DNA from 3 places in the Acinetobacter sp. 161(2023) genome. Region 2 is predicted to be linked to each of the others. Evidence: predicted binding sites of a transcription regulator. Region 2 holds the regulator's gene; each other region holds the start of a gene.
What was found. Region 2 encodes PhoB, which activates phosphate uptake and scavenging genes when phosphate is short. Its sites were predicted from a motif close to TGTCATNAANCTGTCATAA; they were not measured.

Region 1: a site for PhoB is predicted at 8,550-8,568, ahead of WA249_RS10265 (porin). Genes of this name have one in related genera too.
Region 3: a site for PhoB is predicted at 2,179-2,197, ahead of WA249_RS14505 (NAD(+) kinase). Genes of this name have one in related genera too.

The regions. Positions count from the first base shown of each region.
Region 1 covers NZ_JAZEYD010000009.1:44,448-55,315, reverse strand. Annotated here, with positions in the region: gene WA249_RS10315 (FMN-dependent NADH-azoreductase) at 1-326, shown strand, start outside; gene WA249_RS10310 (ribonuclease D) at 758-1,882, opposite strand; gene recR (recombination mediator RecR) at 2,212-2,808, opposite strand; gene WA249_RS10300 (YbaB/EbfC family nucleoid-associated protein) at 2,818-3,147, opposite strand; gene WA249_RS10295 (hypothetical protein) at 3,431-3,664, opposite strand; gene WA249_RS10290 (O-succinylhomoserine sulfhydrylase) at 3,848-5,035, opposite strand; gene WA249_RS10285 (alpha/beta fold hydrolase) at 5,170-6,255, shown strand; gene WA249_RS10280 (hypothetical protein) at 6,489-6,953, opposite strand; gene WA249_RS10275 (YARHG domain-containing protein) at 7,754-8,023, shown strand; gene WA249_RS10270 (HIT family protein) at 8,042-8,455, shown strand; gene WA249_RS10265 (porin) at 8,712-9,818, shown strand; gene WA249_RS10260 (DNA-binding protein) at 10,206-10,400, shown strand; gene gmtY (gamma-mobile-trio recombinase GmtY) at 10,574-10,868, shown strand, end outside.
Region 2 covers NZ_JAZEYD010000004.1:148,856-159,723, forward strand. Annotated here, with positions in the region: gene WA249_RS05100 (DUF445 domain-containing protein) at 1-1,237, shown strand, start outside; gene WA249_RS05105 (pyridoxal phosphate-dependent aminotransferase) at 1,266-2,420, shown strand; gene WA249_RS05110 (MATE family efflux transporter) at 2,527-3,894, shown strand; gene WA249_RS05115 (SDR family NAD(P)-dependent oxidoreductase) at 3,952-4,785, opposite strand; gene WA249_RS05120 (TetR/AcrR family transcriptional regulator) at 4,998-5,669, shown strand; gene phoB (phosphate regulon transcriptional regulator PhoB) at 5,924-6,634, shown strand; gene phoR (phosphate regulon sensor histidine kinase PhoR) at 6,644-8,002, shown strand; partial or broken gene WA249_RS18940 (hypothetical protein) at 8,925-9,017, shown strand; gene WA249_RS05140 (alpha/beta fold hydrolase) at 9,079-10,275, opposite strand; gene WA249_RS05145 (AcfC family putative adhesin) at 10,519-10,868, shown strand, end outside.
Region 3 covers NZ_JAZEYD010000014.1:105,974-116,841, forward strand. Annotated here, with positions in the region: gene mrcB (penicillin-binding protein 1B) at 1-2,132, opposite strand, end outside; gene WA249_RS14505 (NAD(+) kinase) at 2,318-3,226, shown strand; gene WA249_RS14510 (YeaC family protein) at 3,223-3,495, shown strand; gene WA249_RS14515 (glycosyl transferase family protein) at 3,690-4,700, opposite strand; gene WA249_RS14520 (dicarboxylate/amino acid:cation symporter) at 5,202-6,557, shown strand; gene WA249_RS14525 (acyl-CoA dehydrogenase family protein) at 6,714-7,859, shown strand; gene WA249_RS14530 (hypothetical protein) at 7,915-8,538, opposite strand; partial or broken gene WA249_RS14535 (alpha/beta hydrolase) at 8,648-9,408, opposite strand; gene pheA (prephenate dehydratase) at 9,593-10,702, shown strand; gene WA249_RS14545 (bifunctional prephenate dehydrogenase/3-phosphoshikimate 1-carboxyvinyltransferase) at 10,810-10,868, shown strand, end outside.

The DNA of each region.
Region 1 (10,868 bases), on a different contig from region 2:
AAACATTTGATTTTGACCTTGCTCGAGGGGACTTTCCTTTAAAACCTATTTTGTCTGGAAAAATTTTAATCATTATCACGTCTAGTGGGGAATTTGGTTTTGAGAAAGATGGCATTCGTCACAACATGAATCATCTTGCTCCTCACCTTCGTACTCTCAGCAAATATTTAGGCGTAGAGAAAATTTATGAAATTTCTTCAGAATATCAAGAGTTTGGAGATGATCGACATATAGCGTCATTAGAACATGCTTTTCAAAAATCTGAAGAACTTGTAGCTGAACTTTCAGGTTTATTCACAAAAAATCATGAGAATATTAATACTTAACTTTTTATAACCTACTGACATTTTAACTGAGTTCTAGCATTAAAAATAAAAAGCCAACCCAATTGGGTTGGCTTTCTTATTTCTGCACCGAAACAAACTTATAGTTATATATTATTTATATTGAAATTGTTTTTCTTGTATCCAAGAATATACAGACCTGTATGTTTAATCAATTGAATTTTTCTCATTGAATCAGTTAATTTAATTCATTATCACTTTTACAAATTAAAACCTCTTCGATTCATCACTTTACTAGCTTTTAAAATAAGTTGATTATTTAATATAACTAATATAACTATTCATTTTATTAACTATTAACATTGAATACCTATTATTTTAAACAAAAACTACTCAATTTAAACTATTTACTATTTTTAATTAAAAAAGCCCATCACGAAGATGAGCTTTAAAATTTTAACGATCAAATCATTTTAAATGGATAGACTTTCTTTTTCTTCTTGAAATAACTGAATTAATGGTTGAGTTAATAGCTCGTAACGCCAACCCAAAAGATAATCAGGTAAATCTTGTTCATCCCCTTGAGAAAGAACATGTTGATGAATTGCGTTTAGCCATTTTTTTCTAAGTAATACTTCTTTAGGAATAGAAGTCTCACTTATTGCATGGGCAAGCACCATATCCATTTTATCTAAAGTTTCTTTCGAGGTTACTTTAAAAGGTTTGGCAATTCTGGTTGGCCATTCACTTTCATGAGGTAAATCTTTAAGTAATTCTAGAATCGTTTTTCCATATTCACGGACTACATTTGGGCGAATATCTTTAACTTGCGAGAGCTGAAAATTATTACGTGGATTCTTTTCGACCATATCAATCATGGTTGAGTTTCTAAGAATAAAACTACGTGGCTGATTCGTCGCTTTAACAATGTATTCACGCCATTCACTTAAATTTTGTAGTTGCATCAATTGACGGCGCGAATGACGATAATTACCAACATCGCTATAGAGTAACTCTGTAGGCGTTTCACTAATAATTTCTTTAGTTAAACTACTACAATCTTCAAGAACATAGTCATAAAGCCCTTTCTGCTTAAGCTGTTCTTGAATATGATGCGCTAACTTCATTATATATAGAACGTCATTTGCCGCATAACAGAGTTGCTGAGGCGATAAAGGTCGAGCCAACCAATCAGATCTTGTTTGATCTTTTTCAATGTCAATGTCGAGACAGAGCTTTAGAGCACCTTGGTAACTTACTTGTAGTCCATGGCCTAAGAAAGAAAGACCCACTTGAGTATCAAACACATTAAGTAAGTCTTCTTGATCAGCGTAATGGTAGATTAAATCGATGTCTTCTCCACAAGCATGAAAAATATTTTGCTGTGCGAGAAATATTTTTTTCCAAAACTGACTTAAATCTAATGAAACACCATCCAACAGATAGACATTGCCATTTACATTGACTTGGCATACTCCAAGTTTAGGCCAAAGTGTGTCAACCTTAATAAATTCTGTATCAAGTCCATATATCGAACATTGATCCATTTTTTGCAGAACATCAACCAAATCGGTTTGCTGTTGGATAAACTGAAACATGCTTTCTCAAGTAAATGCAAAGAGTGCTTAGAACTCTGGTATATATAACATAGAAGTAGGAAATTACCACTTAAACCTTTTTGAATACTCTATTTTTGAACAATTTTTCGAAAATAGATAATTTTTTGATCTTTTATTTATATTTTTAAAGTTAACTCCAAATATACATTGTTTAAAATCTATCAGATCTTTTTCATTCTTATGGGCTTTCATATTTTATTTAAAAGATCTTTTGTAATTAAAGACAAAATAATATTTGCCTTTATATAGCTAAATTAATAAATCTGATTCAATTTTATATAGCATTAATGAAACAAGCATCGAAATGCTTATTTCATTCTCATACGATTATGAACTGCCTGACTTAAGGTATGGCTATCTACATACTCCAGTTCACCACCTTGCGGTACACCTTGAGCAATACGTGTCATTTGTATGGGTAAGTGCTTAGTCGCCTCTACCAAATAATGAGCGGTCGCCTGTCCCTCTACAGTCGCATTTGTTGCCAAAATTACTTCTTCAATTTTGCCTTGACTTAAACGCTGAATCAGATAAGGAATACCAATTTCTTCTGGGCCAATACCATCTAAAGGTGAAAGATGCCCGCCTAAAACATGGTATTTACCACGAAAACTTCCGCTTTGCTCAATCGCCATGACATCTGCTGGTGATTCAACTACACACAATAGTTGATCTTCTCGCTCAGTTGAGGCACAAATATCACAAATTTCATGTTCAGTTAAAGAATGGCAAACACTGCACTCATGAATATAACTTGAAGCTTCATGTAAAGCATGGGCTAATGCAAACGCGCCTTCTCTATTTTTCATCAAAAGATGTAATGCCATACGTTGAGCCGACTTCGGACCAACGCTAGGCAATATACGTAAAGCTTGAACGAGTTGTTCAAATCTATCACTAAACACAGAATTTCCTTAGAACATGCCCGCTAAGCCAGGTGGCAAGCCCATACCAGAATTCGCTTTTTGCATTTTTTCTTCAGAAATAACTTCTGCTTGACGTACAGCATCATTTACCGCTGCAGCAATCAAATCTTCAATCATATCTGGTTCATCTTGAAGTAATTCAGGGTTAATTTCGATACGTTTTACAAGATAGCGACCATTCATGGTTACTTTAACCAAACCGCCACCAGCTTCTGCGTGAACTTCAGTTTGAGCAAGCTCTTCTTTCGCCTTTTTTATATTTGTTTCCATATCTTTTTGCATGCGCTGCGCTTGCTGCATGAGCATATTGATATTCATAACTTTACTCCGTATCTCTATCAAATCTTTAAAGTATTATTCGTTATCTGGTAATACTTTATAAAAACTTAATCTCATTGAACCAACCTATGCGATTAAAATACATACAGATTAGTGCTTTGAACTCAAATTAATCCGTAATTCTGACACAATAGACTAATGTTTTCTATCAGTATCTCTCGCTCTATTTCACATAGCTACATGAGTAACATGCTTACACTTAGGCACACTTCATAAATACCTAAATGTTAGACATTAAAAAGTCTTATAAAAATTTGAATCACTATTGAGATGCCTGTAACCCTTTATCAATTGTTTTATATTCAGTTAGAGGAACTTTTTTAAAGGAAGTATTTGCTTCTTGAATAGATTTATCTGCTTCTTGCACCGATTTCTCTGCATTGTTAATCAACAAGGTTGTCTCATTTTCTGGGTTCTGATTCGGTTTGGTCAGCAATTTGTAACCCACTACCCCGATTACCCCCACTACAACAACGATAGCAATAGGCTTAAGCATTTTAAAACTCACATTTCTTTTAATTAAATTTAATTTCTTTATAACCTGTGCTCTTAGCTCTCATTTGAATAAAAATGTAGGTTTTTTATTGTAATTCTGAAATTTGAATAACATTTAAATAAAAAAACCATCTCGATTAAAGAGATGGTTTCATGAACAAGATAGCTATTTCGATCGAGATAATTAGATTAGATCGAGACCACGTGAGATATCACGAATAATATCGTTAATATCTTCTAAGCCCACAGATACACGTATTAAACCCTCTTGGATGCCTGCTGCGGCTTTTGCTTCAACAGAAAGTTTGCCGTGTGTAGTCGTTGCAGGGTGTGTAATTGTTGACTTCACATCGCCCAAGTTACCCGTAATAGAAATAAACTTGGTATTATCGATTACCTTCCAAGCACCTTCACGTTCGCCTTTAACAACGAAAGAAACAATCCCACCAAAACCACTTTGCTGTTTAGCAGCAAGTTCATGACCATCTTGAGTTGGCAAACCAGCGTAATAAACTTTTTCTACTTTTTCATGAGTAGTTAACCATTCTGCAAGAATTTGAGCACTCTCACAGTGTGCTTTCATACGCAAGCGCAAGGTCTCTAAACCTTTTAAGAAAACCCATGCATTAAATGGACTCATTGATGGTCCAAGCGTACGAACAACACCAAAAACTTCTTCTAATAACTGATGATTACCGACCACAGCGCCGCCTAATGCGCGCCCTTGCCCATCTAAATATTTAGTTGCAGAATAGATTACAAGGTCTGCGCCAAATTTTAATGGTTGCTGCAAAACAGGTGTACAGAAACTGTTATCAATCGCCAGTAATGCACCATTTGCATGAGCAATATCAGCAAGTGCTGGAATATCTGCAATTTCAGCTAGAGGGTTAGATGGTGACTCAACAAATAGAAGTTTAGTTTCTGGACGTACTGCATTTTTCCATGCATTCAAATCACATAAATCAACAAATGTAATATCTACACCAAACTTAGCAATATATTTTTCAAATAAGGCAACAACTGAACCAAAAACTGCTCTTGAACAAATAACATGATCACCGGCTTTTAGATATGCCATAGCAACTGACAAAATCGCGCCCATTCCAGAGCTTGTCGCAACAGCTCGTTCAGCACCGTCTAAAGCTGCTAAACGTTTTTCGAACATCGATACAGTCGGATTAGTAAAACGAGAATAGATATTTCCTTGAACCTGACCAGAAAATTTTGCTGCAGCTTCAGCCGCATTTTCATATACAAAAGATGAAGTCAAAAAAATCGGTTCGCCATGTTCACCTTCAAAACTACGAGTATGTCCGGTACGAATGGCTAAGGTATCAAGTTGGTATTCTAAATCATCAGACTGGTTCATTAAATGTTCGCCTTTACTGGTCATGTACTAAAAACTATCATCATTTTGAGTGTCTAAGGTATTTAAGGTCAAGGTAAACCTTAAAATTATCGCTTAGACTTTATTCAACTTTAGTAAATAGTTGGCAAAGCAAGATGAAACTCATAAAGTCCCTTGTCTCTGAACAAAGTCAAATCAAGCACCTTTCTGCCCGACTATTTCATTCAAAAACATTGGTTCTGTCACAAAGCACTCCATTTGAGGTGATTGGCGAATTCAATCAAACGCGTATTCGTTATTACGCAGCAACACAAAAAAAATTTAAAGAGCCTTTAGTGTTTGTTGCCCCACTCGCAATTAATATGGCGATATATGATTTATATCCTTATCGTTCTCTTATTAAGTACTTTCAAAATGCGGGCTTCGATGTCTATTTAGTCGATTGGGGACATTTAAAATTTAAAGATAGACATCTTAACTTTTTATCATTTATTGAAGATTTCATTCCTAAAGCAATAGAACTCATTCGCGCACATTCGGGAAGTGAGCAAATCTCGCTTCATGGCTGGAGTATGGCAGGCATATTCGTTACTTTATATGCTGCTCTGAACCAACCCAACCATATTAAAAATTTAATTGTTCTTGGTAGCCCAATAGATAGTTATGCATCTGGCCATATTGGTAAGCTCTATCAAACAATAAACCATTTGATTAGTCGCAATAAGAAGATTCAGGAACGTATTTACTCTGGATTGCCAAAACGTCTGATTCATAGTCCCGGAATTTTAAATTCATTAGGTTTCAAAATTCTTGATCCTAAAGGTTGGTTAGATGGACATGTGCAATTGCTAAAAAATCTTGATAACCTACAATTTGTACAAGAGCATGCCACCCTAAGTAACTTTTTAAATAATATGATTGACTATCCGGGTGGCATTAATCAGGACATGTTGTTTAATGTCTGGCTACAAAATCCGTTAAAACGCGGCTTTATTCAGTTAAAAGATAAGAAAATCGAATTAAAAAATATAGATTGTTCCCTCTTAGTTGGCGCGGGTCGTAGTGATCAACTGGTAACTGCTGACGCTGCTTCTCCATTAAGTCAATTGACAAGCAGCCAAGATGTCACGTTTACTCTCATCCCTGGTGGTCATTTAGGCCTAATGTCGAGTCAAGCAAGTGCTCTGGAGTTTTGGCCAAAACTGGCGGCATGGTTGGCTGAACGTTCAACGCAAATTTAAGGATGTGGTATTGCTGACTCTGCCTGCACATTAGAAAGCTCATTAAAGCGATTAAATATTGATATTTTCTGGATGCTCCAATAAGCAAACAAACAGTAAGTACTGAAGATGCTTATTTAAAACAAAGTGACTAATGATGATGTGAAAACCCCATTATTTAAAGTAAGCACATTTCTATGAAACTTTTTTATAGTCTAAAACACTAAATTTGTGAAATTTTAGAAAGCTTGACGTTATGTCGGTACGTGAATAATTTTTTTGTAATCAGGTGATTTAAAGTAATTAACAATCATTTGTGCACTTTTTTCAGACACAATCTTAGTTTGTTCCATTTTTGTTAAATAAGGATTGGTATGTATACAGCTCGGCAGCAAAGTATTTGCAAGCGGAGGAAAATTTTCTCTTCCTCCTAGAGTGATTTTTTCAATGAAACTTGCCAACCACATAATGTACTCACCCTTATTCTTAAATGCTGGCATTAAGCTAATATCGAGCTTAACTGCACACTCCTCGGCAGGTTTATTTAAGCATTCTTCAAAATCAATAAAATTATATTTTAGTCTGTATGGAGTTCCTTTTATCTCTTGTCTGATCATATTTATTAAACTATTTAGATGCTCAATAATATCTTTTGAGAAAAATTTATCTTCTTCAGATTTTTTATAAACTCTTTCAGCAATGAGTAAAAACTGTGGCATTTCCTATTTCCTTTTAATTTTGTCTCCGATGAATAATCAGATCCTTTAAGGAAGTATAATGAATATAACATTGCTATATGTAAGCAGCTTAGAGTAAAAAGTAACCAAAATAGTAAACAAGAAAGTAAGCCGCACAACCAGTCACACAAATTAAATATAAAGCCAATTACGTCTCAATATATAGATTTAAATTAATATACTTCGAAATAACTTTTATAAAAAAAAGCCCATTTCAATTATAGAAATGGGCTACAAAAACAAAAAACTATCAAACGCAGCAATTAAGGACAATATAATAGAAACTAAAATATGTAAAATCAATACATCTTTCAATTAAATTGTAAACTAAGATTAATTTTGACTTATTTATATTTTACAAATCAAAAGGAAAAGTCCCTTTCCATCTAGTTTAAAATAGATCCAGTGAATTCTACTTAACTCATAATCAAAAAAAGCGTGACAATTATCACACTTTTTATCTTTCTAATGTCATTAATATTTTTTATTAACCTCCTTTCAAGTTTAAATCGCTTATTTAGCAAATGAAGGAGTATATTTTTCTATCTTTATTAAGAAATAAAGTAAATTAATTAGGAATCAAATTCTGGAAATATATATAAAATTCACCTTAAGTTTATGTTTTTATTTGATTTTTATAAGATATTGATATCTAAGGTTTTTATTTATTTTGTGAACAATTTATCAACCAAAATAACACTTGAGTAATTAATAGTCATTGAAATATTAGTAATAAACCTTATATTGAGTACAGGTTCATACCTTTAACTGAGGAAACGCTCATGAATAAATTTATGGTTGCAGTCTTTACTGGCATGGTGAGCATTGCTGGTTTAAGCGTTCAAGCTGCAACACCTGAGCAAGAATGTCAGAAATTGCAAGACGATTATAATTTGATTTATGCATCAAAAGGCTTTTGTTTTAAAGATCCCGATGCTAAAGAAAAATATGGTAATGAGAACTGTCATACGACAAAACCAAAGTTTTCTGACAAAGAGCAACAACGTCTTGATGCTATTAAAGAGCGTCAGAAAGAATTGAAATGTAAATAATTTTTAAAGGAATAATACATGGCATACGATGATCAAAATATCTTCGCAAAAATTTTACGCAATGAACTTCCAGCGATAAAAATCTATGAAGATGATCAAGTTCTCGCTTTTATGGATATTATGCCTCAAGCCGATGGTCATACATTAGTTATTCCAAAAACACCTGCTGTAACGCTCCTTGATTTACCACCAGAAGCAGCAGCATATACCATACAAATTGTTCAGAAGATTGCGAAGGCAATGGAAAAAGCTCTCAATTTAGAAGGTATTGTCTTAATGCAACTTTCTGGAGCAGCGGCAGGACAAACCGTTCCACATGTCCATTTTCATCTTATTCCTACAAATGTGCATCAACTTGGACGCCATGCTGTAGAGTTAGGAGATCAAGAAAAAATCAAAGCATTAGCTGAAAAAATTAAAGCAGCTCTTTGATTTTTAATGTATTAAAGCGGAGTTAAAACTCCGTTTTTTTTTCGTCTAAAAACTATAAAAAATTAATATAACTAATTTATTTCTAAATTCCAGCTGTCATAAAACTGTCATTTATTTTTCACGCCCCTGTCACAAAATTTACCGATACTGCTTAGCAAGTTGGTGAGCTTTTGTAATTTTTTGTACACAAGTCAACTACAAAATAAATAGTTAACTAGGCATATGCCATTTTTAAATACTTTTTGGAGAAATCTCAATGAAGAAATTGCTACTCGCTGCCGCAGTTGCAACTTTGAGCATAAACGCGGTGCAAGCAGCGCCAACTTTGTATGGCAAACTGAATGTTTCTATTAACCAAGTTGACAATAAAAATTTCGATGGAAAAAGTGACGTTACCGAAATTAACTCAAACGCTTCTCGCATTGGGGTAAAAGGCGAAGAGAAATTAACTGACAAGCTGTCTGCTGTTTATTTAGCTGAGTGGGCAATTTCCACTGATGGTTCAGGTTCTGATAGTGATCTTAGCGCTCGTAACCGTTTTATCGGTTTAAAAACTGAAGGCGTTGGTACATTAAAAGTAGGTAAATACGATTCTTACTTTAAAACTGCTGCTGGTAATAACCAAGATATCTTTAATGACGATACACGTTTAGATATTACTAATATCATGTATGGTGAAAACCGTTTAGATAACGTAATTGGTTTTGAATTAGACCCTAAATTATTAGCTGGTATAACTTTCAACATCATGGCTCAAACTGGTGAAAGTACTACTGATAATAAAGCAGGTGAAACTGGTAAAGACAGTAAAAATAATGGTTTTGACTCTGTATCAACTGCGCTTGGTTATGAAAACAAAGATCTTGGCTTAGCAGTTGCTGCGGCAGGTGACTTTGGTATTAGAGGTAAATATGCGGCTTACAGTCTGAAAGATATTTATACAGATGCTTACCGCGTAACAGGCTCATATGACATCGCAAAAACAGGTCTTGTAATTGGCGCTTTATGGCAACACGCTGAACCTACTGATCAGTTGACTGCATATGGTCAAACATACAAAACTGATGGATCAGTTGATAAAGCTGGTAAAGCTTACCGTGATTTACAAGAAGAAGCTTATTCAATAACAGCTGCTTATAAAATCCCGAACACCAAACTTAAAGTGAAAGCAGAATATTCGTCTGCTCAAACACAAGTAAGTGGTCTATCAGATCGTACAATTGACTTATACGGTGTAGGTCTTGATTACCAAATCAACAAACAAGCTCGTTTCTACGGCATTGTTGCTCAGCAAAAACGTGACTGGTTGAGTGATAACGACAAACAAACAGTTGTTGGTACTGGTATCGAATATAACTTCTAATCAGTTACATTCAATTCATATCTAAAATAAAAGGGCTAATGTTATTACTAGTTGGTAATAATATATAAAACCCCTAAAAAAGATCCCTAACAGGGATCTTTTTTACTATTTATAGATTATTTCTTACTTTTAATGTAAATTTTTCAATGAATATTACTAGTAAAAATTATATAAATATAAAATCTACACACAAGTAATTACTATCCTAGTAATTATGAAATAATAAATCTAATTTAATATTTAAAAAATAATAATTAAAAATATAAACAAAACAATTAATAAATATTATATTTAAATAAAACTAATCATTTAATTAATATTAATTATCTTGACTTAAATAATTATATTCGATATTTTTTGATCAAATTTATTCAGAGTTTATCTAAAATGCTCAAATCTATTAAGCAAGTAAAAGATGATTTTTTAATTTCAGGAAAATCTATTGCCGAGTGGTCAAGAGAAAATAACTTTTCTCCTGACCTTGTTTATCGGATTCTAAAAAATAATAGAATCCCACGGCGTGGTGAAAGTCACAAAATTGCTGTACAACTTGGTATCAAGTGTCAGAAAGCTATAGATTAGTTTTTGATGCAGAAAGTATAAAGACCCATGCGCCAACATGAGTCTTTATAGGTTTGTCTTTTTACGTGCCGTAGCAAGACATTTCTATTCTATGAGACATTAATAACTTTATCAATGTTTACGTACTTTCTGCTTTTTTTCTTAACTTTTAGTTTAAGTGGATAAGTATATAGATGGTAAAAATAATCGCTAAAATAGTAGAGGATAATTCTGGTGTTTATCTTGAAATACCAGTTCTGTTGGACGAAAATCAACAAGTTCTCATGCCACTTTTAGAATATATTCTTACATTAAAAAGAAATGGCAAAAGTTATGCAACTCTTTCGCAATATGTAAATGCATCAAAACTTTTGTTGGAATATATGAATGCAAATATTAATTGTTTTGCTACTCCCCTGTCTTTATTCGAAGGTTTTAGTAGTCGATTATATACTGGAACTATTGGGAACGATGGCTTAGACCCCTCGG
Region 2 (10,868 bases):
TATTGTCGTTGTGCTGTGGATTGCACTGATGGTGGCTGATCGTTTTCTGCCAGAGTACACAAGTTTTATTCATATTTTAATGTTAGGGGCAGAAGCCGGTGTAGTCGGTGGTTTAGCCGACTGGTACGCGATTACCGTTCTATTTCGGAACCCATTTGGTAAGCTTCCGATCCCTAAGTTTTTACGCGACCACACCGAAATTATTCCGCGCAACAAGGCTCGCATTGCAGAGTCAATGGGACGTTTTGTGCAGGAGAATTTCCTATCGCCTCAAGTGGTCGAACGTAGCTTAGAAAAAACTGACTTAAGCCTCGCAATTGGTCAATGGTTAGCAAGCCCACAAAACAATACGCAAGTGGTGCAGCTCATTCAGCAAACCGTACCGAAAATTTTTGAGTTTGTTAGCCAAGATCAAATTGCCAATTTTGTGCAAAACAATAGTGTGCAATGGGTACGTAATACTGAAGTCAATAAACTCGCAAGTGAAATGCTACGCGCGGTATTGGAAAATGACTTCCACCAAGACGTTTTACAGCGTGGACTCGATATCGCCCATGATTGGGTGGTACAAAACCCAGACAAAACCCGTGAATTAACCCGAAAAATGTTTAAAGCGCTTGGTGTCTGGTCACTTGCAAAAGGTGCAAGCTGGATTGGTATTGATGTTCAACAACGTACCATCGACTCACTCGTTGAAAAAGTAGAATCGATGCTGGCAGATGATGAGCATCCATGGCGACAAGAAATTGAAACCATTGCCCACTCTCTCATGCTTGAGCTGGCAAAACCAGACAGCGTTGCTAGCCAACGTCTCAACAGCGGTAAAGATGCCCTTCTCGATAGTCCACAAGTCCTAAATTTCATCAGTGGTGCTGTTACGATTTTGTGTAATGCCATTAAAGAAGATTTAATGAAAGAAGACTCTGGCATTGCAATGAATCTTAGAGCTGCTATTCAGCAACTAGGTGAAAACCTTGTTCAAAATGCTAAAGTACGTGAAGTGCTAAACAAAGAAATGACAGGTCTTGCGCTGAATTTTACAGATCAATATAGCCATAAAATCATCCGCTATGTCAGCGAACGCATTCATGAATGGGATTCGCGCGAAATGATTGGAAAAATTGAAAATGAAGTCGGTGGTGACTTACATATGATTCGAGTAAATGGCGTTGTAGTCGGTGCATTTATTGGTTTAACACTCGGTGTAATCCGGGCAGTGATTGAATCAATTTTATAACTTTAAATATTTTTAATAAGAGAACAATATGCTACAGCTGCAGTCAAAATTGGCCACTCAAGGCGTGACTATTTTTAGCACCATGACGGCAATGGCACATCGTCTAGGTGCACTCAACCTGTCACAAGGCTTTCCAGATTTTCCGGCGCCACAGGCCTTACTGGAAGCCCTATCTCAGGCGACTTTAGCTGGGCATAATCAATACCCACCCGGGGATGGTATTCTCGGTTTACGCGAGCAACTCGCTTTACAATTTCAGCAGCGTGAGCAACTTCAACTTGACCCTGTAACGCAAATCACGATTACTCCTGGCGCGACCATTGCAATTTTTTGTGCCATACAGGCCTGCATCAATGCAGGTGATGAAGTCATTATTTTTGACCCAAGTTATGACAGCTATGGCCCTTCTGTGCAGTTAGCAGGTGGTAAAGCAGTTCATATTGCACTTGAAGCACCTGACTTTAAGGTGAACTGGCAGCAAGTTAAAGATTTGATTAATGACAAAACCCGTATGATTGTGGTGAATACCCCCCATAATCCAACAGGTACCATCTGGGCAAAACAGGATTGGTTAGAGCTTATTGCACTGATTCAAGATAAAAACATTGTGGTTTTATCCGATGAAGTCTATGAACACTTAGTCTTTGATAATCAACAACACTTTAGTGCTTTACATTTTCCAGAGCTCAGAGAGCGTAGTTTTGTGATTGGGTCTTTTGGGAAAACCTTTCATGTGACCGGCTGGAAAACAGGTTATTGCGTCGCTTCACCTGAGTTAATGCGTTTATTCCGCCAGATTTACCAATATGCGAACTTCTGTGGCACGACACCTTGTCAGATTGCTCTAGCGCAATATATGCAACAACATCCAGAACATATTCAAGAGCTTTCGCAGTTTTATCAAACTAAGCGAGATCGATTTAATCAGGCGATTCACCATAGCCGTTTCTTGCTAAAACCGTCTCAAGGTACGTATTTTCAAAACCTTGATTACAGTCAAATTAGACCCGACTTAAACGATGTTGAAATGTGCCAGTTTCTTGCCGAGCAACATAAAATTGTGGCTATTCCTGTTTCAGTTTTCTACCAGCAAGCGCCCGAGTCTTTACGCCTCATTCGTTTCTGCTTTGCTAAAAATGATGAGACATTGCAAAAAGCAGGAGAAATCTTGAATGAATGTTAATAAATTTAGCCACTTAGCACAGTAAAAACACTACAAGTTATTCGCTCCAACTATGCTAAGTTGAATGTCTGCCCCGCTCATCAAAGAGATGGGCGATGGAGAACACATGCCACCAAGACAGTCTTTAATTCACCAGCAAAATCTATGGAAAACATTTTTCGTTTTCTTGCTCCCCCTCATTGCAACCAATATTTTGCAAAACTTGTCGGGGACGATTAACACTATCTTCGTTGGCCAAATGATGGGAGTTGATGCGATTGCTGCCGTCTCAGTTTTTTTCCCTATTTTATTCTTGCTCCTTGCTTTTATTATCGGGATTTCAACGGGTACTACTGTTTTAGTAGGGCAAGCGTGGGGCGCGCAAAATATTGAAAAAGTCCAAAGTGTGGTGGGTTCTACCCTCTTTATGACACTGATTGGTGGGGTAATTACTGCGATTATCGGCGTGTTTTTTGCCCACGACATTTTAGAGTTATTGGGTACTGACCCCAAGGTAATGCATCTGGCTTTGCCTTATGTGCAATGGATGCTGGCGGGTAGCCCGCTTCTGTTTGTTTATATTATCTATACTTCAATTTTACGTGGTGTGGGTGACAGTACCACGCCTTTACTTGCATTGGCTTTAACCAGTGTAATTGGCTTAGTGATTACCCCGATATTGCTTAAAGGTTATTTTGGCTTACCAGCTCTGGGAATTATTGCTCCAGCAATTGCAACGATCACGGGTTATGTTGCTATCTTAATTTTTCTGGCAATTTATCTGAACAAGAAAAATCATCCACTTCGGCCGAATCGTCAGCTTCTGCAACATATCCGTCACAATCCAGAACTAAGCAAAATCATTTTGCGCTTAGGCGTTCCAACCGGCATTCAAATGATTACCACCTCAATGGCTGGCTTGGTTATTGTTGGGTTGGTTAACCATTACGGTTCACATGCTACAGCAGCGTATGGTGCAGTGAATCAGGTGCTCAATTACATCCAGTTCCCTGCCTTGTCGATCTCAATTGCAGCTTCAATTTTTGCAGCACAAGCGATTGGTGCAGGCAAATCAGATCTGTTAGCACGAGTAACCCGCACAGCTTTGGGAATGAACTTTTTATTTACAGGTACCTTAATTGCACTTGGCTATCTATTTTCAAAATATTTAATGGCTTTGTTCATTACCGACCCAACTGTGGTGGTGTTAGGGCAGCAACTTTTATTTATTGTACTTTGGGCAATTTTATTCTTTGGTGCAGGTGCCATTTTTGCATCGATCATGCGTGCCAGTGGAACCGTGACTGTCCCAATGCTACTTAATATTTCTGCTATTTTATTTATTGAAATTCCATGTGCTTACTGGTTTAGCTCAATGTGGGGGCTTAAAGGAATCTGGGTTGCCTATGCCTTGGCATTTGTGAGTTTATGTATTATTCAAGGGCTCTATTACCAATTCATCTGGAAGAAAAAGAAGATCAAAGTTCTTATTTAGAACTAATAAATTCTTATAAAAAAAGCCATCATTTGATGGCTTTTTTTGACTTTAAAATTATTTCATTAACTTGGTCACAATGGTAGAAGCACGTTGATACCCAGTTGGGAACAAACGCTGGAATGCATCAAGAATTTTTGCGTCACTACCAATCAATAAACGACGTTTATTTTTTAATACAGCTTGTAGAATTTGACGAGCTGCTTCTTCAGGTGGAGTACGTAGTAGCTTGTCAAAGTTTTGGATCGATTTCGTCGGGTCCATACCCAAACTATTCAAGCTATCACTCATTTTTGCAGATTTAGCAATATTGGTGCGGATTCCACCCGGATGTACACACAAAGAGCTTACGCCACTTTTTTCAATATCTAACTCTTGGCGCAATGACTCGGTAAAACCACGCACAGCAAATTTAGTCGCGTTATAAGCAGATTGAGTTGGTTGAGCGGTTAAACCAAATAGGCTTGAAATATTAATAATATGGCCATCTTGAGTTTGCTTAATGAAAGGTAAGAACTCTTTCGTTCCGTACACCACACCCCAGAAGTTAATCCCAACGATCCACTCTAAATCTTCGTAGGTCGCACCTTCGACAGTTGAACCTAGAGCGACGCCAGCGTTGTTGAAAATCAGGTTAACTGATCCATGATCTTGAACAGTTTCTTGGGCCCACTGCTTTACCGCTTCACGATCAGACACATCAAGCTTTTTAGTGGTAACAGTAATCGTGCTATACGGTTTTAAAAGCTCAACGGTTTGCTGTAATCCCTTCTCATTAATATCACTCAACGAAAGATGGCAGCCCTGTTTTGCCAAAAGAATTGCTAACTGTTGCCCAATGCCAGAACCCGCGCCCGTAATTGCAGCGACTTTGTTTTTAAAATTTTTCATTGTCCATCCTTTGTTTTTCGATATTTGCACAACCGGTTCATTGCATGTGCAGCTTAGACATCTTTAATATAATTTTGACAATATCCATTGTCAATATAGTACACTGTAATTTCAGATAGAATGGCACAATTCTGCTGAGGGCTTTATCATAGTAAGCATATTTGGCCAAAACCTATAAATTAGGAAACCAATCTTTAGGAAACGACTTATTTATGGCGACTAACGACTCAACCAGTAAAAAGAAAACAAAAAGTGTGAGTAAAGAACGTCAGTTCAAAGGGTTATCTCTATCTGAACGTAAAGAGGCACGCCGAGAAAAACTGATTGAAGCGGGTATCGCGACTTACGGAACGCTCGGTTTTTTTTCCGTGACGGTCAAAGATGTCTGCCAAGAGGCAAAACTCACAGAACGCTATTTTTATGAATCATTTAAGAAGAGTGAAGATTTATTTCAAACCATCTTTTTAAAAATGATTGAAGAATTACAGCAAAACTTAATGCAGGCCGTGATTAAAGCGACGCCCGATCCAGAAAAAATGGTCGATGCGGGATTACGAGCACTACTGACGACATTAAAAGAAGACCCAAGATTGGCTCGTATTGTCTATGTTGACGCAGTTTTGGTACAAGAGTTACATAATCAAGCCACCATTCAAGAAACACTTGCGCAATTTGATCGCATGATTCAAGCCTTTGTTATGCTGACCATGCCGCAAATTCAACACCATGAAAATGAGCTCTCTTTAATCGCAACTGGATTAAATGGATATGTCACTCAAATTGCGATTCGATGGGTCATGGGAGGGTTTGAACAGTCGCTTGAGCAGGTTTTAACCGCATGCCGTATCGTTTTCTTATCTTTATTAGCGCAAGTTTCAAAATAATATTAAAGTTTTTTGACAGCCATAAATGTGCAAAACCAGTTAAGCTACTTCATTGATAAGCTATTGAATGATTTTAAGAAAAATAAAGTCTTCATGTCATAATTTGGTCATACCTTTGCCTTAGTTTTGTCACAAATTATTGCTAAATTTAATTTTATAGACTTTTCTGCAATGAAATTGTCATAATTAATCTTTGTAATAAGCCTGTCATAACTACAAAACGGTTCACCGTTAAATCTATAGGATATTGCGCTGTGAAAGATGACTATATTTTAATTGTCGATGATGAGCTTCCTATTCGTGAAATGATCCATACTTCTTTGGACATGGCAGGCTTTCAGTGTTTACAGGCAGAAGATGCCAAACAGGCTCATCAAATTATCGTCGACCAACGTCCGGCGCTTATCTTGCTTGATTGGATGTTACCTGGAGGCGTAAGTGGTGTCGATTTATGTCGCCGCTTAAAACGAGATGAAAATCTATCAGAAATTCCAGTCATTATGTTGACTGCCCGCGGAGAAGAAGACCATAAAGTACAAGGTCTTGACGCAGGTGCTGATGACTACATGACTAAGCCTTTCTCAACACGTGAACTGGTTTCTCGTATTAAGGCAGTTTTGCGTCGTGCTAATGCATTAAGTGGCGAAAAAACTATTGATGCCAATGGTTTAATTCTTGATCCTGTAAGCCAGCGTGTTAGCTTTGGCAACAATATTTTAGAAATGGGTCCAACTGAATATCGCTTACTTGCGTTTTTTATGACCCATCCAGAGCGTGCATATACGCGTGCCCAGTTGCTCGATCAGGTGTGGGGCGGTAATGTATATATCGAAGACCGCACTATCGATGTGCACATTCGCCGTTTGCGTAAAGTTTTAGAACCGTTTGGTGTTGACCGATTTGTTCAGACTGTGCGTGGAACTGGCTACCGTTTCTCAACACGCGCAGATTTAGCCGCAGGTTAACCAAGATTTATGTATGAACCCTACCCCGTCCCCGAACAGGTACGTGAACAAAAACTTTCCCGCTACAGTAGTTTATGGACGTTTGCCAAACAAGATTTACGGCTTTTATTATTTTTTCTAATTATTGCTGGTTTAGTCGGTTTAGGCCTTGGGTATTTCTGGAGCTGTATTTTTATCGCCTTCGTGGTGTTTTTTACACTCCAGTTGCGTTCTTTATATCTGGTCAATGACTGGATTGCGAATAAGCCTTATGACGTTCCTCCAAATCTTAATGGGATTTGGGGGGCATTATTATTTAATGTTTACCGCGCTCAGCGCCAAGAACGAATTGTTCAAGCCGAAATGGTCGGTTTAATTGACCGAGCACAGTCTTCATTAGTTGCACTTGCTGAAGCCGTTGTTTTAATTGATGACCAACATCAAATCGAATGGTGGAACCCTGCTGCTGAACGTTTGCTAGGGATCAGCCCCCTCGACCGCGGCCGAAATCTATTAACGATTTTACGTCAGCCGACCTTTATTGAATATTTTAACAATATTGATCAGGCACCCGACGGGATTAAACTTCACTCAAATTTTGATGATGACCGCTATGTACAGGTCAAACTCACACGGTTTGGTGGAGAAAGTCGCTTATTGGTGGCTTACGACGTGACTCGTATGCACAACCTTGAACAAATGCGTAAAGACTTCGTCGATAATATTTCTCACGAACTTCGTACGCCATTAACTGTACTGAGTGGTTATATCGAAACGTTTACAGATCAGGAAGATATTAGTCCGCGCTGGAAACGTGCCTTTGATCAGATGCAGTCACAAACCAAGCGCATGAATGCGTTGGTGAATGATTTACTGCTGTTATCAAATTTAGAAAATAATAAAAAAGTTGCAAAAAATCAGATTATTGAAATGCCTAGCTTAATGAATCAACTCTTTGATGATGCTCAGGCCTACAATGCTGATTATGGACACACGCTTAATTTACACATTGATAGCCACTGTGACCTGATTGGTTCTGACATGGAAATCGCCAGCGCGTTTAGTAACTTAATTACCAATGCCATCAAATACACACCAAAAGGTGGAACTATTACGATTGGCTGGCATGATGATGGTGAACATGCTTACTTTAGCGTACAAGACACAGGCATCGGGATTAACCCCAAACATTTACCACGTTTAACTGAGCGCTTCTATCGTGTTGACAGCGACCGTAGTCGCCAAACAGGTGGTACAGGTTTAGGTCTTGCGATTGTAAAACACGTGCTGATGCAACATGGTGCTTATTTAGATGTGCAATCTAAAGAAAATGAAGGTTCAACCTTTACCGTAGTTTTTCCGAAAGAAAGACTATATAACATGGCTTAAAAAGTATTCATTTCACACAAAGGGTGGATATTAAATAGACGCAGTGAAAGATACTTAGCCATTTTTATATATAAGTTATTATGGACATAATTTGATTTTTTTGTCATTGATAAAATCAGATACTATTTATAATTAACCGATATAATTTATTTAATAAATCACATTTTTCTCTCATATCTATTTCATAGATCAGAATTTATGAAATAGATATACTAACTGTACTTTAAAAAATAAGACCACCCAATTTATACAATATATATAATCAATGTCATTGATAATTTAAAAACAGTTAAAATAAAAAATACTATTTTAAATTAACAATTCAACAATTTTAAAAATCACTTTCATTTTTAAATAAAATTAGTATTATTAAATCGCTACAAAAAACTTAACCCATAAGAACAGCTAACATAATAATTAAGCGAGGCTTAAATGACTATTAACCCTGTAGAAATAATATCGAAGAATGCAGAAATAACTGATTGCTTTATTCTTGGTTTGAAAAATGGAGAATCATTAAAAGTAAAAGTTCTTCATATTGATAAAGATCAACAGACTATTCTTGTATCAATTCGAGTATTCATAGAAGGTGAATCAATTGGACTAATCTCTTTTGATAAAATTAAATCACTTGAGCCAATCGAAGAAGAACCTTATATAGAAACTATTGATGATCAATTAAGACGCATCCCTATGGGCAAGTATTTAATGGTTTGGGGACATTTTGGTGGTTCAATAAATCAACGTTGCGAACAGGGAGAACTTAAAAGTATTGATTGGAACCAACGTACAATACTGTTGCGCAGCAGAGTTTATAAAGATCGAGAAGATACTGTGAACATTGATAAAATTGATTATATAGATGAGTCACGAGAAGGCTCAGGAGCATTAGGCTCAGCTGTAGCCCCAGACTGGAATAAAGGTGCTGATGGAAAATGGCGCAAAAATGGACGTGAATACGAAGGCTGATTTTACTGCAGTTTTCCCTAAAGAAAGACTGTATAACATGACCTAAAGTCACCTCCTTTTAAATAAAAAGCCGACTAACGAAAAGTCGGCTTTTTATTTAAACCAATTTACTTAGAAGTCGAGCAATACGACTTACTTTGGTTTTTCTCTATTACATTTAAAAACTTAGTGGCAAAAGTATTGCTCTGGCGTAATGCATCGCGATGATCTCCGCCATCAATCGTTTGATAGATGGTTGGTTTTTTTAATTTACATAGCTGCTGGTAATAAGCAGATGTCCCTCTAGGGTCGACTAAATGATCTTTAGAACCTTGAACAATCATTAATGGCACGGTAGGCACCAGATTTTCAATGGACTGTTGTTTTAGATAAGCCAAAAGAGGTTTTAAATCAGCATCAGATCGAAATATGCTAGAAGGAGATTTCTTCAAATCAGATTGAAGTTCAGATAAACAACGACTGCGCCCTTGAGTCAGTACTGCGTTCATTTCTGGACTGACTAAATTTTCAGGAACAATACTTGGTTCTGCTGCTTGTGCTCCTAATAACACAATCGGGAAAAATGCTGCCACACTAGGTTCTGGGTTTGGATTACTCCGCACATATTCTGCGATGCCCTCATATTGATAGCCACCTGGCGCAAGAGCAATTGCCCCTTTTAAATCCAGTTCAGGCGCATCTTTTTGACCATAGGCAGACACTGCAATTGCCGCAGCCCCGCCTTGACTATGTCCCATCACCAACCACTGTTTATTAAAACTCTTGGGCTTAAGCAAATGTAATGCACGCACTGCATCGACCACCGTATGCAATTGGCTCTTTGCATTCATATAGGGATGCCCACCCGGTGTACCTAAGCCCTGATAATCAGGTGCAACAACTGCATAGCCACGTGCAAGCCAACCATCTAAAGCTTTAGAAGCAACTTCTTGATATGAATGAACTGGCCCACCAACATAATCACCCGAAGGTGCACAGGTGTCAGCAACTCCAGTCGTACCATGCGCCCAAGCGAGTATAGGCCAGCCATTTTTTGGAGGTGTTCCTTTCGGTAATAAAATAAAAGCCGATGCAACAATAGGTTCGCCCTGAATACCTCGACTACGATAATTTATTAACAAACGCTGATCGGCGTGAGGAAATAAATTCGTTACATCTTGCTGTGCTATAGACAGTATTGAACCCGGTTTGTCGCTCACAATTTGCTTACCCAAATCTGTAATTGGAGCAGCCATAGCAGAGCCAGACACCAAACAAGCGCTGCTAAATAAAATTTTTAAAAGAAAATTACTTTTTCTAATCAAGGGATTACTCCTCTATTATTTACAATACATCTATTCAAATAATTAATTTATAAAATATAAATTACCATAAAAACTTCTATATTTATATTCACCTCAAAATAATTTACATTTATATATAGCTACTTAAAATCTAATTAAAATATATTTTAAAGAAATGTATTATAAATATCGTTGCAAAAATTAATCAAATTTCAATAATAAAAAATATATGCTGATATTTTCTTCATTACTATAGCGATTAAAATGTCAAAACAATATAAATTTATACCCTACCTGATTTGCCTTATTCTTGGTTCTCTCCCCATCCATAGTTTTGCAGACGTACAGGTATATGGTTCTGGTGGGCCAGCACCCGCAATGTCAGAAGCAGCCAAACAATTCACCAATAAAACGGGTATAGCAGTCTATGTAACGTCTGGACCTACTTCTCAATGGTCTGACCAAGCGAAACTAGATGCCGATGTTATATATAGTGGTTCCGAAGCCATGATGTCGGATTTTGAAAATGCTTTTTCTGAGCAAATTATAAAAGACTCGGTAGAACCTTTGTATTTACGTCCCGCAGCTATTTTAGTACGCAAAGGAAATCCTAA
Region 3 (10,868 bases), on a different contig from region 2:
TCAATCCATTGCCACTGTACAGTGTCTGGTTGACGTAGATTCACAGGCGTTTGGCGTAACTGTTTCATTACATTAGTCCACACTGGCAATGCACCAGATGAACCTGTTAGACCAGTAACATTGTTGTCATCTAAACCTAACCACACGACAGCCACATGATTACCTGAGTAACCTGCAAACCATGAGTCACGTGTATCGTTAGTTGTACCTGATTTACCCGCCAATTTTAAAGCTGGAGATAAGCTACTATAGGCTGAACGGCCAGTACCCGAAGACATCACCTGTTGTAAACCATAATTCATGATATAGCCAACAGATGGATCAATCGTCTGTTGCACCTTAAGACCATAACGGTCAAGCAGACGACCATTGGCATCTACGACAGATCGAATCGCACGAGTTGGATATTTAAAACCGCCTGTAGCGAAGTTTTCATAGATTCCTAGAACTTCCATTGGTGACATATTGACTGCCCCAAGGAAAATAGAAGGGTAGGCAGGAATTGTTGACTCAACACCAAACTTTCTTAAATTATTGGTAAATGTAGATAGACCAAACTCTTGACCCAAACGTACAGCAGAAAGGTTATATGAGTTCGCTAATGCTTCACTCAGGCTCACTACGCCATGTCCACCACCACTATAGTTTTTTGGTGTCCAGCTTTTACCACCATCTACAGGAACACTAATCGGAGCATCATCAATTTGGCTTGCCCAGTTATAACGTCCAGATTCAATAGCACTTAAATAAATCACAGGTTTCAACAAAGAACCCACTTGACGTTTTGCATCTAAAGCGCGGTTAAAACCAGTAAAATCTTGTGTAGAACCCACCGCTGCAACGAGCTCACCATTTTCAGGATGTGCAATCAGTACAGCGCCTTGTAAATTTTTCAAACGAGATGGATTACTACTAGCCAAACGATCTACTGAAGCTTTAAACGCATTTTGAACTTGAGTTTGAGTAATTGGATCTAAGGTCGTAAAAATACGTAAGCCCTGATTGGTTAAATCACTTTCTTGATACTCTGTACGTAATTGACGACGCACAATATCTAAAAAGTCTGGGAATTTTGCAGGACCTAAACTTGGTTTACTTAAGACATTTAAAGGACGTGTAATTTCAGTTTCATATTCGGCTTGAGTTAAATAACCCATCACGAGCATGTTATTTAACACGGTATCGCGGCGTTTTTTTGCACCTTCAGGGTTTTTCCAAGGGTTATATAAAGAAGGGCCTTGCACTAATCCTACTAAATAAGCTTGTTGTGCAACATTAAGCTCACGTAATGGTAAACCAAAATAAAATTGTGAAGCCAAACCATAGCCATTAATTGAGTAGCTACCATTTTGGCCCAGATTTACTTCATTTAAGTAGGCTTCTAAAATTTCATCTTTACTGTAATGTAGCTCAATGAGTAAAGCCATTAATGCTTCATTCACTTTACGTTTTAATGTGCGTTCAGGAGTGAGATAGAAATTTTTAACTAATTGTTGAGTCAGGGTTGAGCCACCTTGACGCTTTCCACCAGTAACATTACTGACCAAAGCACGAGCAGTACCGCGAATTGAAATACCATGATGATGATAAAAATTGCGGTCTTCTGTAGAAATTAAAGCTTCGATGAGTGGTTTAGGAACATTATTCAATTTAATGAGTAAACGGTCTTCATTGTGTTGAGGATAAATTCCTCCAATGAGTAGCGGTTCTAAGCGTGCAACGCCGGTTGAAGAAGGTTTGGTACTTCGAACATCAGCAACTTGGTCATTTGCAAAACTTAACTCTAAGACTTGTTCAGGTTCAACACTGTCGCCGTAGTCAAAACCACGTGTGTGAATATACATATTGCTGCCTTGAGCAACGTAACTTCCAGACTTGTCATAATTACTTGAAGTTTTGTAACCCAATAGTTTTAACTCTTGAGTGAAATTTTCTTGAGTAATAGGCGCGTTGTTATAAATTTCCAAAGGTCGTGCAAACACTTTGGCAGGAATATCCCACCGCTGTCCTTCAAATTTTTCACGGATAATATTATCTAAACGAATCAGATAGATACTAAGAGCAATAAAAGCACCAATGACCAAAATGGAAAAGATTAGTGCAAAGAAACCGATACCACGTTCAAACTTCATAAAAATGAGATAAAACCCTAACAATGTCTGTAATGATGCGATAGCTTGTCATCAATTTGCAATGATAAAACTGTGAATAATTGGAAAAGTTAGATTGAATTTTACAGCATCTTGTAGTTATGTTTTTTTAAATTAATCAGGTTAATGTTATTATAGGCAAGTATCGCAGCGGAGCTTACTCATTCGTGCAAATTTCACATAAGTCCTTCAGAAACGTCGGGTTAATCGGTCGACCAGACAAATCATCAGTTGTAGAAACACTCTGTTTAATTCATGATCATTTGTTGAACTTAGGTTTGAACCCCCTTTTTGATCAGGAAACAGCCGAATTAGTACCTTATGACCATGCACAGATAGTAAGCCGTCATTTATTAGGTGAAGTTGCTGATTTAGTTATTGTAGTTGGAGGTGATGGTTCTTTACTCCATGCGGCAAGAGCTTTGGTCCGTTACAATACCCCTGTAATTGGTATCAACCGTGGACGATTAGGTTTTTTAACTGATATCAAACCTTCAGAAGCCATTTTTAAACTTGATCAAGTCCTTCAAGGACATTTTCAACTTGATCGCCGTTTCTTACTTGAAATGGAAGTGCGAACAAATGGCGAAGTCATTTATGATGCAATTGCTTTAAATGATGTCGTTTTGCATTCGGGTAAATCGGTTCATATGATTGACTTTGAGCTCAATATTGATGGCCAATATGTTTATCGCCAGCATAGTGACGGTTTAATTGTTTCAACTCCAACCGGATCAACGGCCTATGCATTGTCAGGCGGTGGCCCAATTTTACATCCAAGTATGGACGCTATTGCACTAGTTCCAATGCATCCCCACACACTGTCATCACGACCTATTGTCGTCGGTGGTCAAAGCGAAATTAAGATTGTTATTCGCGAAAATCGGGTGTTACCTATGGTGAGTGCAGATGGTCAACATAGCATATCGCTCAATGTTGGAGATAGTTTACACATCCGCAAGCATCCATTTAAACTAAGTTTATTGCATCCACCAGGTTATGATTTTTATATGGCCTGCCGTACCAAGCTTGGTTGGAACCAAGATTTTGAATCTTTCCAAAGAGATGAATCATGAATATTGAACAAATGCTATCTATTTTAAACCCTGAGATTGTAGAGCGTTTAAAAACAGCAGTAGAAATTGGTAAATGGCCAAATGGCGTTGTTTTAACAAAAGAGCAGCGTGAGACTTGTATGCAAGCTGTAATTGCTTGGGAGTTAAAGAACTTACCAGAAGAACAGCGCAGTGGTTATATTGACCGTGGTACGAAAGAAGAGGGTGAGGTATGTGAAGATGATCATCACAAACACGAGCCAGAATTTAAACCAATTCGTTTTGTTTAAAGCCGCATTTTAGAATAAAAGAATAAATCGTATTAGCCTTTGCTATCGCGTGGGCGACATGGATGTCGCCTGTTGAGTAACAGTACAAGAACGTACTGTTTGCTCAACGAAAGATTTTTGTTACTTTTCATCTTTGAAAAGTAAGTATTGCCTATATGCAACAATATCGAAAAGACACGGTGTATAAGGCTGTATCAGTCTTTTTGGATAGACTTACGTGTTTCCCATAACACTTTTGCTTTCTGCATCGCCTCTTCAAAACTAGCAACAACGCCCATGGTATATAGTGCAATTCCGATGGTTTCTGTTACTGCCATTTCACCGTATTCATGGTGCTGTTGACCTACCCATACTTCTTTAAAAGTTGCTAAATCTAATTCTTCTTCAATTGGACTGCGTTCAGGTGTGAGCTTTGGCAACTCATGTTCATAGAGTTCACCATTTTTAATGCCACAAATGAGTGTTTTTGCATCTGGATTTCGCTCAAACTCACCACCTTCACCTTTAATAACTGCACTATTTTGATAGCCTAAGCGCAGTGCACTATGCTGATGAGAGGTTCTATAAGCTGGATGGAATATCGCTTGTAAGGTAGCTTTAGCATTAAAAGGATTGATTAAGCGGGCTAAAGTATGAATGGGCGAACGTAATCCCATTACATTTCTTAAAGAAATCAGTTCACTTAAAACTGGTGAAATCACATCTAAAGGTAAGTAGGCAAAATTTTGCTCTGCTAGTTGTGTACGTACTTCTTGTTCAGAATGGCAAATTTTATAATCTAAATATTCCAAAACTTGTTCAGTATAGACTCGGTTAATCGTATGTCCAGAAGCGCCGTGCATTACGATTTTATAGCCGTGATGAGCAAGCGTAAGGGCAGCTAATAAAAACCAAGGATAATGTTTACGCTTACCAGCATAAGATGACCAGTCTAAGTCAACCTCTAATGGCTGAAAATTGAGTTGATCTCTAGTGGCTTGAACAAATCCCGCGAGTTCATCAATAGATTCTTCTTTAACTCGAAGCAGCATTAAAAAAGCACCCAACTGAACGTCAAGAACCTCACCTTTTAAAATCATGGTAAAAGCTTGATAGGCTTCTTCATAACTCAGTGATCGAGATCCGGTTTTCCCCTTACCTAAAATACGGACATATTGAGCAAAGGGATGTTCAGCATCTTTATAGATATTACGTTTAGTATTCATGGTAATTCAAAACAGTAAAAATAAGGGGGTAGGCAGCTCAAAATGAAATGTCTACAAGTACTTATCAATATGACATAAAACGTAGCTGAAAAAATATCAAAAGTGTTTCTTATACTAAAGTCTTAGGACCACATGAGTGTTTTTTGCGCGTATTAGCCAAAAATTTAACCGAATCATAATTTAATTCGAGTACACTTTCTCGTGCTTTTTTGAGCACTCATATCATAATTTTCTGTGATTCTCCTATATCTTCAGCTTTTTATTGAAAAAGTAAGAGGTTATTTCTAACTACTCAAAGTGGTTAGAAACTTCAGGTATTCTCCTGTTTTAGAAAACAGCTTTTTTTGTTTTCATTGAGGTAGTAGGAAGGTTTTTTGTTTACAAAGAACCGTTTCCCTTTTGCGGTGTTCATGTGAAAGGTTAGGGCTGTGTATTCGTAAAGAATAGACGTTTCATTTTGGTATTTCCAACGGACTTGGAAATATAGATTGAAGTAAAGTTATGGCTAAAAAACCGATTTATAAATCACTTTATTTTCAAGTGATTATTGCGATTATTGCGGGTGTTTTGGTAGGACATTTTTCCCCAAGCACAACGCAAATTGTCAATGGTGTTGAACAGCATATCCCAGGTTTAGGTGAGAAACTCAAGCCATTAGGTGATGCCTTTATTCGTTTGATCAAGATGATCATCGCACCCGTTATTTTCTGTACAGTGGTGAGCGGTATTGCTGGCATGGAAAGCATGAAGTCAGTCGGAAAAACTGGCGGCGTCGCGTTGTTGTACTTTGAAGTTGTTTCAACAATTGCACTTCTGATTGGTCTTGTTGTAATTAACATTGCTAAACCGGGTGTAGGGATGAATATTGACCCTACAACTCTAGACACCTCGGGCATTCAAAAGTACGTCAGTTCTGGTGAGTCACAATCTACCATTGATTTCTTAATGCACATCATCCCAGATACGGTTGTTGGCGCATTTGCAACTGGTGAAATCTTACAAGTCCTTCTTTTTGCAATTCTCTTTGGTTTTGCTTTACATAAGTTAGGTGATGCTGGACGTCCAGTTTTAAAATTTATTGACCAAGTTGCACATGTGTTCTTTAACATTGTGAATATGGTCATGAAACTGGCTCCGATTGGTGCATTTGGTGCAATGGCATTCACCATCGGTAAATATGGCGTTGGTTCACTCGTACAATTAGGGCAACTCATTCTCTGCTTCTATATTACGTGTCTACTCTTTATCTTCTTGATCTTGGGTACAATCAGTCGTATGAGTGGATTCAGTATCCTCAAAATGATTCGCCTGATTCGTGAAGAGCTTTTAATTGTACTTGGTACATCTTCTTCTGAATCTGTTTTGCCTCGTATGTTACGTAAACTTGAAATTGCAGGTTGTGAAAAGTCTGTAGTCGGTTTGGTTATTCCAACAGGTTATTCATTTAACCTTGATGGAACGTCAATTTATTTGACTATGGCAGCAATCTTTATTGCTCAGGCAACGAATACTCAGCTTGATATTCAACATCAAATCACTTTGTTATTAGTACTCTTAATCTCATCTAAGGGTGCGGCGGGTGTAACTGGCTCTGGCTTTATTGTGATGGCAGCGACTTTATCTGCTGTAGGACATATTCCAGTTGCAGGTTTGGCATTGATTTTAGGTATTGACCGTTTCATGTCAGAAGCACGCGCTTTAACTAACCTTGTTGGTAACTCTCTAGCAACGATTGTTGTTGCTAAGTGGGTCGGGGCTTTGGATAAAGATAAATTAAATGAAGCCTTAAATAATCCAGAAGAAGTGGATAGAAAAATGCTTGAGCAGAAAAGTATAACTGCTGAAGCATCTCACTAAAAATAAATATTAATAAAAAGGAAGCTCAGGCTTCCTTTTTATTGGCTGACTGAAAAGTACAGTATTAATGAGCAGCTAAGCCATGACAGTTGTGAAAAAAATGATTAGCATGCACAGCATGAGATTAGATAAAACAATAAGCTGAAGGAAAATATTATGTTGGCATACGATGCAGATTTAGAATTATTCCGTGATAATTTTAAACGTTTTATGGGTGAGCATATTGCGCCACACTACGACCAATGGGAACGCGAAGGAATCATGCCTCGTTCAGTTTGGAATCAACTGGGTGAAAATGGCTATTTATGCGTGGATATTCCAGAAGAATATGGTGGTTATGGGGTTCCAACTTACTATTCATTAATGCTGGTTGAAGAATCTGCACGTGCCGGTTTTTGTGCATTATCGACAGCTATTTCTTGTCACTCTGAAATTGCTGCACCGTATATTTTACATATCGGGACAGAAGAGCAAAAACAATACTGGTTACCGAAAATGGTAACAGGTGAAGTTGTTGGTGCAATTGGTATGACTGAACCTGGGGCAGGCTCAGATTTACAATCAATGCGTACCAGTGCCATTTTGCAAGACGATCACTATTTATTAAATGGTTCAAAAACATTTATTTCAAATGGACAACATGCTGATCTTGTTGTGCTTGCAGTAAAAACTGATCCTCAAGCACGAGCAAAAGGTGTGTCATTATTATTAGCAGATACACATCTGGAAGGCTTTAAGAAAGGCACAAATTTAGACAAAATCGGCCTGCATTCTCAAGACACATCTGAGCTGTTTTTTGACAATGTGAAAGTACCTAAAAACCAGTTACTTGGTCAAGCTGGGCAAGGTTTTGCTTATTTAATGCAAGAGTTACCTCGTGAACGTACCGCAATTGCATCTACTGCAATTGGTGCAATTCGTGGTGCAATTGATTTGGCAACCGCTTATGTAAAAGAGCGCCAAGCATTTGGTCACCCCATTTCACAGTTCCAAAATACTCGTTTTGTTTTAGCACAAGCAAAAATTGATGAGCTTGCTACAGCGGCTTTTTATGAAAGAAATGTTGCCTTATATCAAGAAGGCAAACTAGATGTAGAAACGGCTGCGGCATTGAAAAGTTTCAGTAGCGATATGCAAATGAAGGTCGCAGACAACTTGCTCCAACTTTTTGGTGGTTATGGCTATATGACTGAATATCCAATTTCACGTTTCTTTGTAGATGCCCGTATCCAACGTATTTACGGTGGGACAAATGAAATTATGAAAGAAATCGTAGCGCGTGGATTAATTGGCAAAGCCTAATTAAGCAGAGAAAAAAACAGCCTGTCTTAGAACAGGCTGTTTTGTTTTTAACTATTTAGTCATTCTGTTGAATGACAGGATAGTCCTGTTGTTTCGGTAATTGCTGTAATGCATGATTCATCTTTCTTAAAAACTCATCGGCTTCATCTTGATGAAATGAATCTTCGGTGTATGCACTACGTTCTTGGATATTGATACTACAACCTCTTATTTTCATATTTTTAGGATTAAATGACCAGTCATTTGGATCCTTTAAAGTAATGTCTAAATCACTTTCACAGCTTTTCCATAGACGTAAAAAATCATTTGATAACTCTGTTTTAAATCCTTGTGCAGGATAGACTGAAAATCCTTTCATTTCGGGATTAGAAAACTGTATAAACATGTTTACTGGCATTCCACCCCAAATGATTGATGTATCTTCTGGTAAAGCAATGCCTGATAAATTTTTCTCTTTTAAAGCATGTGATTGCTCAAATTTCTGCCTGAAATGTTGCGACTGATAGGTCAGCTTGGTTTGGGCTGGGATTGGAATGCCACGAACTTGATTGTTGGCAGTCATCATATAGTACGGAGAATTATCAGTACCATTGCATCCTGCGATTAAGGAGCAACCGCCACAAGCCGTTAAACTAAAACTTGTAAGACCCAGTAAGCCTAAAACAATAATTTTATTCATTCTATTTTTTACTGTTGTTATGACATATTGGGTCAGTATAACCAATCTATGCATTAAGAGGTCTATCTTTAAGAATAATGAAATAATCAGCTTCAAATGTAATTATGTTTTACTTGGCTGGCTGCTGTAATGGCCCATCAAATAAAGATTTACAGCTTTCTAGGTCTTTGCAAGAAGCAAACATAAGTGCTTTTGGTAGACTTGCATACAAATTTGTAATGTGTTGTTCAGCCGGGTTATAAAAATGCCAATAAGTAAATTGATCTGAACGTTTATTTTCCAGAGCTTTAAAGAAATCTGTTTCGTTAAATTTATTATCAAGTTGAGTACGGGGTCCTCCTTGCTCATGTGTACCGACCGTGGTCAAAAGCATCGGAGAGTTGCTTTGTTTTTGACTCTGCCAATAGTTTAATTTTTGAAATAGCATGCCTTGATCAAACCAAAGAGAAGGGCTTGCAGCAAAGTAACGTTGGAATGCATTTGGCTTTTGAAAAAAATGATAAAGAACCAATAAGCCTCCAAAAGAATGTCCATATAGACTCTGTTGTTGACTATTATGAGTGGGTCTAGGCCTAATTTTGCAGAACCTGCCCCAATAGACTGGGCAATATTGGCAGCACTTGGAAAGGTTGCATTTCCGTCTAATATATAAAGTACTGGATAACCCTGTTGGGGTGGGGCAACGGGTGGTTTATAAATTTGAATAAGATAATCATGGCCTGTATTTTTAGATTTAATTTGAAATTGTGCCTGATTATTTTGAAAAACGATTTTTGATTGATTTTGTGTAGAAGTTTGAGCCAAAACAGAGCCGCTTATTAATGAGCTCAAAAGAAAACAGCAAGGTAAAAAGAAAAATGATTTATGCATAATGGGGAATAATAAAATTTATTACACAAATGATAAATGAAAATCATTATCAAATAAAGCAATTCAGGGAATGTGCGCAAAAAGGTTAATGAAAAAAGCTCTTACAGCTATATTGCCTAACAAATCAAAGCAGACTATTGTTATACTCTCGTTTAAAAGATGATTTTACTGAGGCTGCATTCTAATGATCAACGATGATCAAAACAAAACGACTTCTCTTAGTTTAGAACAAATTCGCGAAGATATTGATAGCGTGGATCAACAGATTCAAGAATTATTAAATCGACGCGCAAGCCTTGCTGAAGCTGTTGCGAAAGCTAAATTTGCTTCCGAAGAGAATCCTTTGTTTTATCGTCCTGAACGTGAAGCGCAAGTGTTGCGTAAAGTTATGGAGCGTAACCAAGGTCCTTTGTCTGATGTAACCATGGCGCGTTTGTTCCGTGAAATTATGTCTGCTTGCCTTGCTTTAGAAGCACCGCAAAGTATTGCATTTTTAGGGCCAGAAGGTACTTTTACTCAATCTGCTGTGCTTAAACATTTTGGTAAAGATGCGGTTGTACGCCCACTTCCAACGATTGATGAAGTCTTCCGTGAAGTGGAAGCAGGTAGTGCACATTACGGTGTAGTTCCCGTTGAGAACTCATCTGAAGGTGTTGTAAACCATACCTTAGATTGCTTTAAAACATCGAATTTAAATGTGATTGGTGAAGTTGAATTACGTATTCATCATCAATTTCTTGTTTCTGAAAATACACGTAAAGACAGTATTAAGCAGATTTATGCGCATCAGCAAACTTTGGCACAATGTCGCCAATGGTTAGATGCACATTATCCGGGTGTTGAGCGTGTTGCTTTAAACTCGAATGCAGAAGCTGCGCGCCGTATTCGCAACGAATGGCATTCGGCAGCGATCGCATCTGATATTGCCGCAGGTATGTATAACCTTGAAATCTTGCATAGCAATATTGAAGATAATCCAGAGAATACAACTCGTTTCTTAGTGATCGGCCGTGAAAAAATTCCACAAAGTGGCAATGATAAAACATCGTTATTGATTTCAGCACATGATCGTGCGGGTGCTTTATTAGAAATTTTAGCGCCATTTGCAAAACATAATATTAGCTTAACAAGTATTGAGACTCGTCCAGCATTACCTGAAAAGTGGGCATATGTATTCTTTATCGATTTAGAAGGTCATATCGAACAAGAGAATGTTGCTGCTGCGATTAATGATATTCGCCCAATGGTGAAAGAGATTCGTATTTTAGGTTCTTATCCTGCCGCTGTTCTGTAATCACTTATGTTGGAATAATGACATGTATCAAGATAAGCATGTCATTATGCTTAAAAACAAATTGCTCAATGGTTTAAATATCTTTGAGCAAAAGCAAAGTTGAAGTTATGTCACAACCCCTATTTAAAAAAGTTGCATTTATTGGTTTAGGACTCATCGGGTCGAG